2 regions of the Enterobacter cloacae complex sp. genome follow, and region 1 is predicted to be linked to the other one. Evidence: predicted binding sites of a transcription regulator. Region 1 holds the regulator's gene; the other holds the start of a gene.

Region 1 (4,462 bases):
GAGATGGACATGGCCATCCGCAAGGCGCGGGATCTGGGTAAACACATCAGCTACTTTGGTCCAGAGGCGAATGACTTCGGCCTGCTGGAGCAAACCTTCCGCGAATACGGGCAAAGCGGCACCGGACAGTCCCGCAAGTATCTGCACACCTACGATGAAGCCGTTCCCTGGAACCAGGTACCCGGCACGTTCACGCCTTGGCAGCCGCTGCCGGAACCGACTGACGTGCTGTTTTACGAAGGGTTGCACGGCGGCGTGGTGACGCCTCAGCACGACGTGGCGCGCCACGTGGATTTGCTGGTGGGGGTGGTGCCGATTGTTAACCTTGAGTGGATCCAGAAGCTGACGCGCGACATCAGCGAGCGCGGCCACTCGCGTGAAGCGGTGATGGACTCGGTGGTGCGCTCCATGGAAGACTACATCAACTTCCTGACGCCACAGTTCTCCCGCACCCACATTAACTTCCAGCGCGTGCCCACCGTGGATACCTCTAACCCGTTCGCCGCGAAAAGCATTCCCTCGCTGGACGAAAGCTTTGTGGTGATCCACTTCCGCAACCTGGAAGGCATCGATTACCCCTGGCTGCTGGCGATGCTGCAAGGCTCGTTTATTTCGCACATGAATACGTTAGTGGTGCCGGGCGGAAAAATGGGGCTGGCGATGGAGCTGATCATGACGCCGCTGGTGCAGCGGCTGATGGAAGGGAAGCAGATCGCGTGATTTTTTTGCCCGGTGGCGCTGCGCTTACCGGGCCTACGTTCATGCTTTTGTAGGGCGGGTCAGCGAAGCGCCACCCGCCAAAAAATTAAGCCTCGACCACTTCATACGAATGGGTGATGTTTACCGCTTTCTCCAGCATCAACGCCACGGAGCAGTACTTCTCCGCTGAGAGATCCACCGCGCGTGACACCGCCGCGTCTTTCAGCGCTTTCCCGGTGACAACAAAATGCAGATTGATGTGCGTGAACAGGCGTGGCGCCTCTTCGCGACGTTCTGACGTCAGCTTCACTTCACAATCGGTCACGTCATGACGGCCTTTTTGCAGGATCGACACCACGTCGATCGCGCTGCATCCCCCTGCCGCCATCAGCACCATTTCCATCGGGCTTGGGGCTTTATCACCGGAGTTACCGTCCATCAAAACCTGGTGCCCGGAGGCCGACTCGCCCAGGAACGTTAACCCTTCAACCCATTTCACACGCGCTTGCATATTCACTCACTCCAACGTTGCATTTTTTATGACAGATTACGTGTACGTTACATTTCTCGCAACGGAAGGCGACCTGCGTCATGCTGAAGCGAGACACCAGGAGACACGCGGCGAAAGCTATGCTAAAACACTCTGGATGCTACAGTAATACATTGACGTTACACATGTATGCAGAGGACATCAAACTTTACTGGCTGCGAAACGTTACGACAGCCGACTTCCCAGGGTATGGGTAAGAATTCGATTGCAACCCCAGAGTCCGGATGCATCTTATGACTCTGGTGACAGCTTATAACAGAGGATAACAGCGCATGGTGCTTGGCAAACCGCAAACAGACCCGACTCTCGAATGGTTCTTGTCTCATTGCCACATTCATAAGTACCCATCAAAGAGCACGCTGATTCACCAGGGTGAAAAAGCGGAAACGTTGTATTACATCGTTAAAGGCTCGGTGGCCGTGCTGATCAAAGATGAAGAAGGGAAAGAGATGATCCTTTCTTATCTGAACCAGGGCGATTTTATCGGTGAACTGGGCCTGTTTGAAGAAGGCCAGGAACGTAGCGCCTGGGTTCGTGCTAAAACAGCATGTGAAGTGGCTGAAATTTCTTACAAGAAATTCCGTCAGCTGATTCAGGTCAACCCTGACATCCTGATGCGTCTTTCTTCCCAGATGGCACGCCGTCTGCAAGTGACCTCTGAGAAGGTGGGTAACCTTGCTTTCCTGGACGTAACCGGTCGTATCGCGCAGACGCTGCTGAACCTGGCGAAACAGCCGGACGCCATGACCCACCCTGACGGTATGCAAATTAAAATTACCCGCCAGGAAATCGGTCAGATCGTCGGCTGCTCCCGTGAAACAGTGGGCCGTATCCTGAAGATGCTGGAAGACCAGAACCTGATCTCCGCCCACGGTAAAACCATCGTGGTTTACGGGACCCGTTAATTCCGGTCAGACGGCGTGCCGCCGCAGGGTGGCACGCCGTTTTTGTCTCTACTCCTCATGTGGCGCAGGCTGATCTATCACCCGGAAGTTAACTACGCACTGCGACAAACGCTGGTGTTGTGTCTCCCCGTGGCCGTGGGCCTGCTCCTCGGACATCTTCAGCAGGGGTTGCTGTTTTCTCTCGTGCCCGCCTGCTGCAACATTGCCGGTCTGGACACGCCGCATAAACGCTTTTTCAAACGCCTGATTATTGGCGGCTGCCTGTTTGCCGGCTGTAGCCTTGCCGTGCAGCTTTTACTGGCCCGCGACATACCGCTGCCGCTGATCCTGACCGTGCTGGCGATGACGCTCGGCGTAACCGCCGAAATCAGCTCGCTGCACGCCCGACTGCTTCCCGCGTCGCTGATAGCCGCCATCTTCACCTTAAGCCTTGCGGGCAATATGCCGGTGTGGGAGCCATTGCTGATCTACGCCCTCGGCACGCTGTGGTACGGGCTGTTTAACTGGTTCTGGTTCTGGCTGTGGCGGGAACAGCCGCTGCGTGAATCCCTGAGCCTGCTCTACGTGCAGCTTGCTGAATACTGCGAAGCAAAATACACCCTTCTCACCCAGCATACCGACCCGGAAAAATCCCTGCCGCCGCTGCTGGAGCGGCAGCAAAAAGTGGTGGATCTGATCAGCCAGTGCTACCAGCAGCTGCACATGCTTGCCGCCAATAAAAATCATGAATATAAGCGGCTGCTGCGTACCTTCCAGGTCGGGCTGGATTTGCAGGAGCATATCTCCGTCAGCCTGCATAATCCGGAAGAGGTGCAAAAGCTGGTGGAGCGCAGCCATGCGGAAGCGGTGATCCGCTGGAACGCGCAGACCGTCGCGGCGCGCCTGCGGGTGTTGGCTGATGATATTCTCTATCACCGCTACCCGACGCGCTTTAACATGGATAAACAGCTCGGCGCGCTGGAGAAGATTGCGCGTCAGCACGCGGATAACCCGGTCGGACAATTTGCCGCCTGGCATTTCAGCCGCATCGCCCGCGTGCTGCGCACCCAGCGCCCACTTTATGCCCGCGACCTGATGGCCGATAAGCAAAAACGGCTCCCGCTGCTGCCCGCGCTGAAAAGCTACCTGTCACTGAAGTCTTCCGCCCTGCGCAACGCCGCGCGGATCAGCGTGATGCTGAGCATCGCCAGCCTGATGGGAATGGCCCTGCACCTGCCGAAACCCTACTGGATCTTAATGACCGTGCTGTTTGTTACCCAGAACGGCTATGGCGCCACGCGGGTCCGGATTCTGCATCGTGCGGGCGGCACGATGGCGGGGCTGATTATCGCGGGCGTGACGCTGCACTTTCACGTGCCGGAGGGCTATACCCTGGCCGGTATGTTGGCGATTACCCTGGTGAGTTATCTGATCATCCGCAAAAACTACGGCTGGGCGATGGTGGGCTTTACGGTGACGGCGGTGTATACCCTGCAACTGCTCACGCTTAACGGGGAACAGTTTATTATTGCCCGGCTGGTCGATACGCTGATTGGCTGTCTGATCGCCTTTGGCGGCATGGTCTGGCTGTGGCCGCAGTGGCAGAGCGGGCTGCTGAGGCAGAACGCCCACGACGCGCTGGAGGCCGATCAGCAGGCCATTCGTCTGATCCTGAGCGACGACCCGCAGCCTTCCCCGCTGGCCTACGAGCGCATGAAGGTCAACCAGGCGCACAACGCCCTGTTCAACTCCCTGAACCAGGCCATGCAGGAGCCGGGCTTTAACGCGCACTACCTGGCGGACATGAAGCTGTGGGTGACGCACAGCCAGTTTATCGTCGAGCACATCAACGCCATGACCACGCTGGCGCGCGAGCACACCATGCTGACGCCAGACCTGGCGCAGCGCTATTTGCAGTCGTGTGAAATTGCGTTGCAGCGCTGCCAGCAGCGTCTGGAGTATGACGCGCCGGGCGAGTCGGGAGAGTCAAATATTATGGAAGCGCCGGAAACACTTACCCACGGCCCGATGAGCACCCTGGAGCAGCATTTGCAGCGTGTTCTCGGGCACCTGAACACCATGCACACCATTTCGTCGGTGGCATGGCGTCAGCGTCCGCATCACGGGATTTGGTTAACCCGCAGGTTAAAGCGGACGGCGTATTAGCCTTTTACAATCTTCGCGACCGCCGCGGCAAAGCGGGTTAACCCGTCTTCAATGTCGTTCTCTTCCACCACCAGCGACGGCGCAAAGCGCATCACGTCCGGCCCGGCGTTGAGCACCATGACGCCTTCATGGGCGGCGGCGTGCAGGAAATCGCGCGCGCGAC
Region 2 (4,462 bases), 200 kb from region 1:
AGCTGGTGAAGCCGGGCCACCGCATTATTCTGGACTCGGGTACCACGACCTGTGAAATCGCCCGTATGCTGCGCCAGCACACCGACGTTATTGCCATGACCAACGGGATGAACGTGGCGAACGCGCTGCTGGAAGCAGAGGGAGTGGAGCTGCTGATGACCGGTGGACACTTGCGCCGTCAGTCGCAATCTTTCTACGGCGACCAGGCGGAGCAGTCGTTACAGAATTACCATTTTGACCTGCTGTTCCTGGGCGTCGACGCCATCGATCTCGATCGGGGGGTGAGTACCCACAACGAGGATGAAGCCCGCCTGAATCGAAAAATGTGCGAGGTGGCAGAGCGCATTATCGTTGTGACCGACTCCAGCAAGTTTAACCGCTCAAGCCTGCATAAAATCATTGATACCCAGCGGATCGATATGATTATCGTTGATGAAGGTATTCCGGCGGAGAGCCTAGACGGGCTGCGGAAAAGCGGGATTGATGTGGTGCTGGTGTAGGGTTTTGTCCCCTCACCCTGTCCTCTCCCCTGTGGGGAGAGGGCAGAATGAGAGGCCATCACGTCACCGGCGCCGGATTAAACACCGCCAGCTGGTTATGCAGTCCCCATTGATCAGAGAAAGTTTTCTTCCGCCCGCTCGCCACGTCCAGAATGAAGTGGAACAGCTTCCAGCCCACATCCTCAATACTCTCTTCCCCGGTGGCGATGGTGCCCGCGTTGATATCCATTAAGTCATACCAGCGGTTTGCCAGCTCGGTGCGGGTCGCCATTTTGATCACCGGTACCGCCATCAGGCCGTACGGCGTGCCGCGCCCGGTGGTAAAGACCTGTACCGTAATGCCGGACGCCACCTGCTGGGTGCCGCAAACAAAATCACTGGCAGGCGTAGCCGCGTAAATAAGGCCGCGTTTGGTTGGCCGCTGGCCCGGAGAGAGCACTTCCACAATCGCACTCTGGCCAGATTTGGCAATTGACCCGAGGGCTTTTTCCACCACGTTCGCCAGGCCGCCTTTCTTGTTACCCGGAGACGGGTTGGCGCTGCGGTCGGTTTTGCCCATATCAAGATAGTTATCGTACCAGGCCATCTCCTCCAGCAGGCGTTTGCCCACCTCCTCGTTGACGGCGCGCGGCGTAAGCAGGTGGATGGCGTCACGCACTTCGGTGACCTCGGAGAACATCACCGTGGCGCCGCAGCGCACGAACAAATCCGACGCGTAACCCACCGCCGGGTTGGCGGTGACGCCGGAAAACGCATCGCTGCCGCCGCACTGTGTCCCCACTACCAGCTCAGAGGCCGGGCAGGTTTCGCGCTGGCGTTTGTTCAGCGTGTCCAGATGGCGCTCCGCCACCTGAAGAATATCGTCGACCATGGAACGGAATCCGACGTGACGTTCGTCCTGGAGACGAACAATGCTGGCATCGTCTACCGGAATGGCTTTCACATCCTCAGTACCCTGCAACAGGCGTTCAGGCTGCAATTTCTCACAGCCGAGGCCAATCACCATCACCTCGCCGCCAAAGTTTGGGTTGAGGGCGATATTGTGGATTGTGCGGATTGGCACGACCGCCGCGGGCGCGTTGATCGCCACGCCGCAGCCGTACAGGTGGTTAAGCCCCACCACGCCGTCAACGTTGGGGTATTTCGGCAGCAGATCGCGCTCAATAATTTTCACCACGTAATCCACGACGCCCGCCACGCAATGCACGCTGGTAGTGATGCCGAGCAGGTTTTTGGTTCCCACGCTGCCGTCCGCGTTGCGGTAACCTTCGAAGGTATAGCCCTCCAGCGGCGGCAACGGCTCAGGGACGCGGGTCGCCAGCGGCAACGTTTCCAGCGGCGGGGCCGCTGGCAGCTCAACCAGCGACTCTTCAACCCAGCTGCCCTGCGGGATAGGGCGTACCGCATAGCCGATGACTTCGCCGTAACGCACGATTTCGCCGTGCGTGGGGATATCGACCAGCGCGACCTTGTGCCCCTGCGGAACGTGCTCAATCAGCTCCAGCCCGTCCGGGAAGCGGGTACCCGCTTTTAAGCCATTGTCGTTGACAATAATCGCCACGTTGTCGGTATCGTGCACTTTTATATAGAACGCCGTCGGCGACGCCTGTCGAATTTGAATATCGGCCATTGTTTACGCTTCTCCAGCAAAATATCTGATACTAAATATAGCCAGATGGTTAATTGTTTCTTATTGAAGAAATAAAGAATGTCAGGAGAGGAAAGGTGAGAATGTGATCGCGATCGCTCCCGAAACACTAATCGTTGATTCTGTGCATCAGCGCCCACTGCTTTGTGCATATGCTCAAGATAGCGTTCAAATTCCACTCGATAACTGAGCATTGAAACAATGTACTGCCGTCGGGCGGCGATTATACTGAATGACGATTTTATAACGCCAAAATTCAGTCAGAAAATAAATATAACCCTGACGCTGCGTCGGAATAAATAAAAATGATGCTGGCTAAAACTGCGGAATTAAAAAAGGTATAAGCGATGAGTAACGATATCTTCCCGAATAAGTTTAAAGCAGCCCTCGCGGCGCACCAGATCCAGATTGGCTGCTGGTCTGCGCTGGCAAACCCCATCAGCACGGAAGTGCTGGGCCTGGCCGGATTCGACTGGCTGGTGCTGGACGGCGAACATGCGCCAAACGATATCAGCACGTTTATTCCGCAGCTGATGGCGCTGAAAGGCAGCCACAGCGCGCCGGTGGTGCGTGTGCCCACCAACGAGCCGGTTATCATCAAGCGTTTACTGGATATCGGCTTCTACAACTTCCTGATCCCGTTTGTTGAAACGGAAGAAGAAGCGGTGCTGGCCGTAGCGGCGACCCGCTATCCGCCGGAAGGGATCCGCGGCGTGTCCGTTTCGCACCGCGCCAACATGTTTGGCACCGTGCCGGACTATTTCGCCCAGTCCAACAGGAACATCACCATCCTGGTTCAGATCGAGAGCCAGCAGGGTGTCGATAACGTCGACGCCATTGCCGCGACCGAAGGGGTAGACGGTATTTTCGTTGGCCCGAGCGATCTGGCTGCCGCCTTTGGTCATCTGGGCAACGCCAGCCACCCGGACGTTCAGCGCGCCATCCAGCACATTTTTGCCCGTGCCAAAGCCCACGGTAAGCCGTGCGGCATTCTGGCGCCGGTGGAAGCTGACGCCCGCCGCTACCTGGAGTGGGGCGCAACGTTTGTTGCCGTCGGCAGCGACCTCGGCGTATTCCGCGCGGCCACGCAGAGATTAGCAGACGCTTTTAAAAAATAACCATCATTGAGGAAACAGATTATGACGCTGAAAGTGGGTTTTATTGGCCTGGGTATCATGGGCAAACCAATGAGCAAGAACCTCATCAAAGCAGGTTACTCGCTGGTGGTTCTCGACCGTAATTCAGACGCGGTGGCAGAGGTGATTGCGGCCGGCGCGGAAACGGCGGCAACCGCAAAAGCGATCGCCGAGCAGTGCGATGTCATCATCACCATGCTGCCAAACTCTCCGCACGTGAAAGAGGTGGCGCTGGGTGAGAACGGCATTATCGACGGCGCGAAGCCGGGCCTGGTGGTGATCGACATGAGTTCAATCGCACCGCTGGCGAGCCGCGAAATCAGCGAGGCGCTGAAGGCGAAAGGCGTGGATATGCTGGACGCACCGGTCAGCGGCGGCGAGCCCAAAGCCATTGACGGCACCCTGTCGGTGATGGTGGGCGGCGATAAAGCCGTCTTCGACAAATACTACGACCTGATGAAAGCGATGGCTGGCTCCGTGGTGCACACCGGTGACATCGGCGCGGGTAACGTCACCAAGCTGGCAAACCAGGTGATTGTGGCGCTGAACATTGCGGCCATGTCGGAGGCGCTGACGCTGGCCACCAAAGCGGGGGTGAATCCGGATCTGGTCTATCAGGCCATTCGCGGTGGTCTGGCGGGCAGCACCGTGCTGGATGCCAAGGCACCGATGGTGATGGATCGTAACTTTAAGCCGGGTTTTCGTATCGATCTGCACATTAAAGATCTGGCGAATGCGCTGGATACGTCACACGGCGTAGGGGCGCAGCTGCCGCTGACTGCCGCCGTCATGGAGATGATGCAGGCGCTGCGTGCGGACGGTCTTGGCACTGCCGATCACAGCGCGCTCGCGTGCTACTACGAAAAACTGGCGAAGGTCGAAATTACTCGCTAATGACGTCCTGCCCGGTGGCGCAACGCATACCGGGCCTACGGTCCAGGCTTACAACTATGAAAATCATAATCGCGCCAGACTCTTATAAAGAAAGCCTGTCTGCCACCGAGGTGGCGCAGGCGATAGAAAAAGGATTTCGGGAGATTTTCCCCGACGCTCATTACGTGTCGGTTCCCGTTGCTGACGGTGGGGAAGGTACGGTTGAAGCGATGATCGCCGCGACTCAGGGCACCTGGCAGCAGGCTGTCGTCACCGGTCCGTTAGGGGAAAAGGTGAATGCCCGC

The links. Region 1 encodes CRP, which controls carbon source genes, mostly activating them, when cyclic AMP is high. Its sites were predicted from a motif close to ATGTGANNNNNNTCACAT; they were not measured.
Region 2: garD (galactarate dehydratase) is a predicted target of CRP. The motif match lies at 2,232-2,249, and genes of this name have one in related genera.

The regions. Positions count from the first base shown of each region.
Region 1 is NZ_LT991957.1:1,674,952-1,679,413, forward strand. Features, by position in the region: gene DBR02_RS08550 (phosphoribulokinase) at 1-720, shown strand, start outside; gene DBR02_RS08555 (OsmC family protein) at 806-1,210, opposite strand; gene crp (cAMP-activated global transcriptional regulator CRP) at 1,522-2,154, shown strand; gene DBR02_RS08565 (YccS/YhfK family putative transporter) at 2,212-4,299, shown strand; gene argD (bifunctional acetylornithine/succinyldiaminopimelate transaminase) at 4,296-4,462, opposite strand, start outside.
Region 2 is NZ_LT991957.1:1,471,252-1,475,713, reverse strand. Features, by position in the region: gene DBR02_RS07415 (DeoR family transcriptional regulator) at 1-500, shown strand, start outside; gene garD (galactarate dehydratase) at 559-2,130, opposite strand; gene garL (2-dehydro-3-deoxyglucarate aldolase) at 2,496-3,266, shown strand; gene garR (2-hydroxy-3-oxopropionate reductase) at 3,288-4,178, shown strand; gene garK (glycerate 2-kinase) at 4,235-4,462, shown strand, end outside.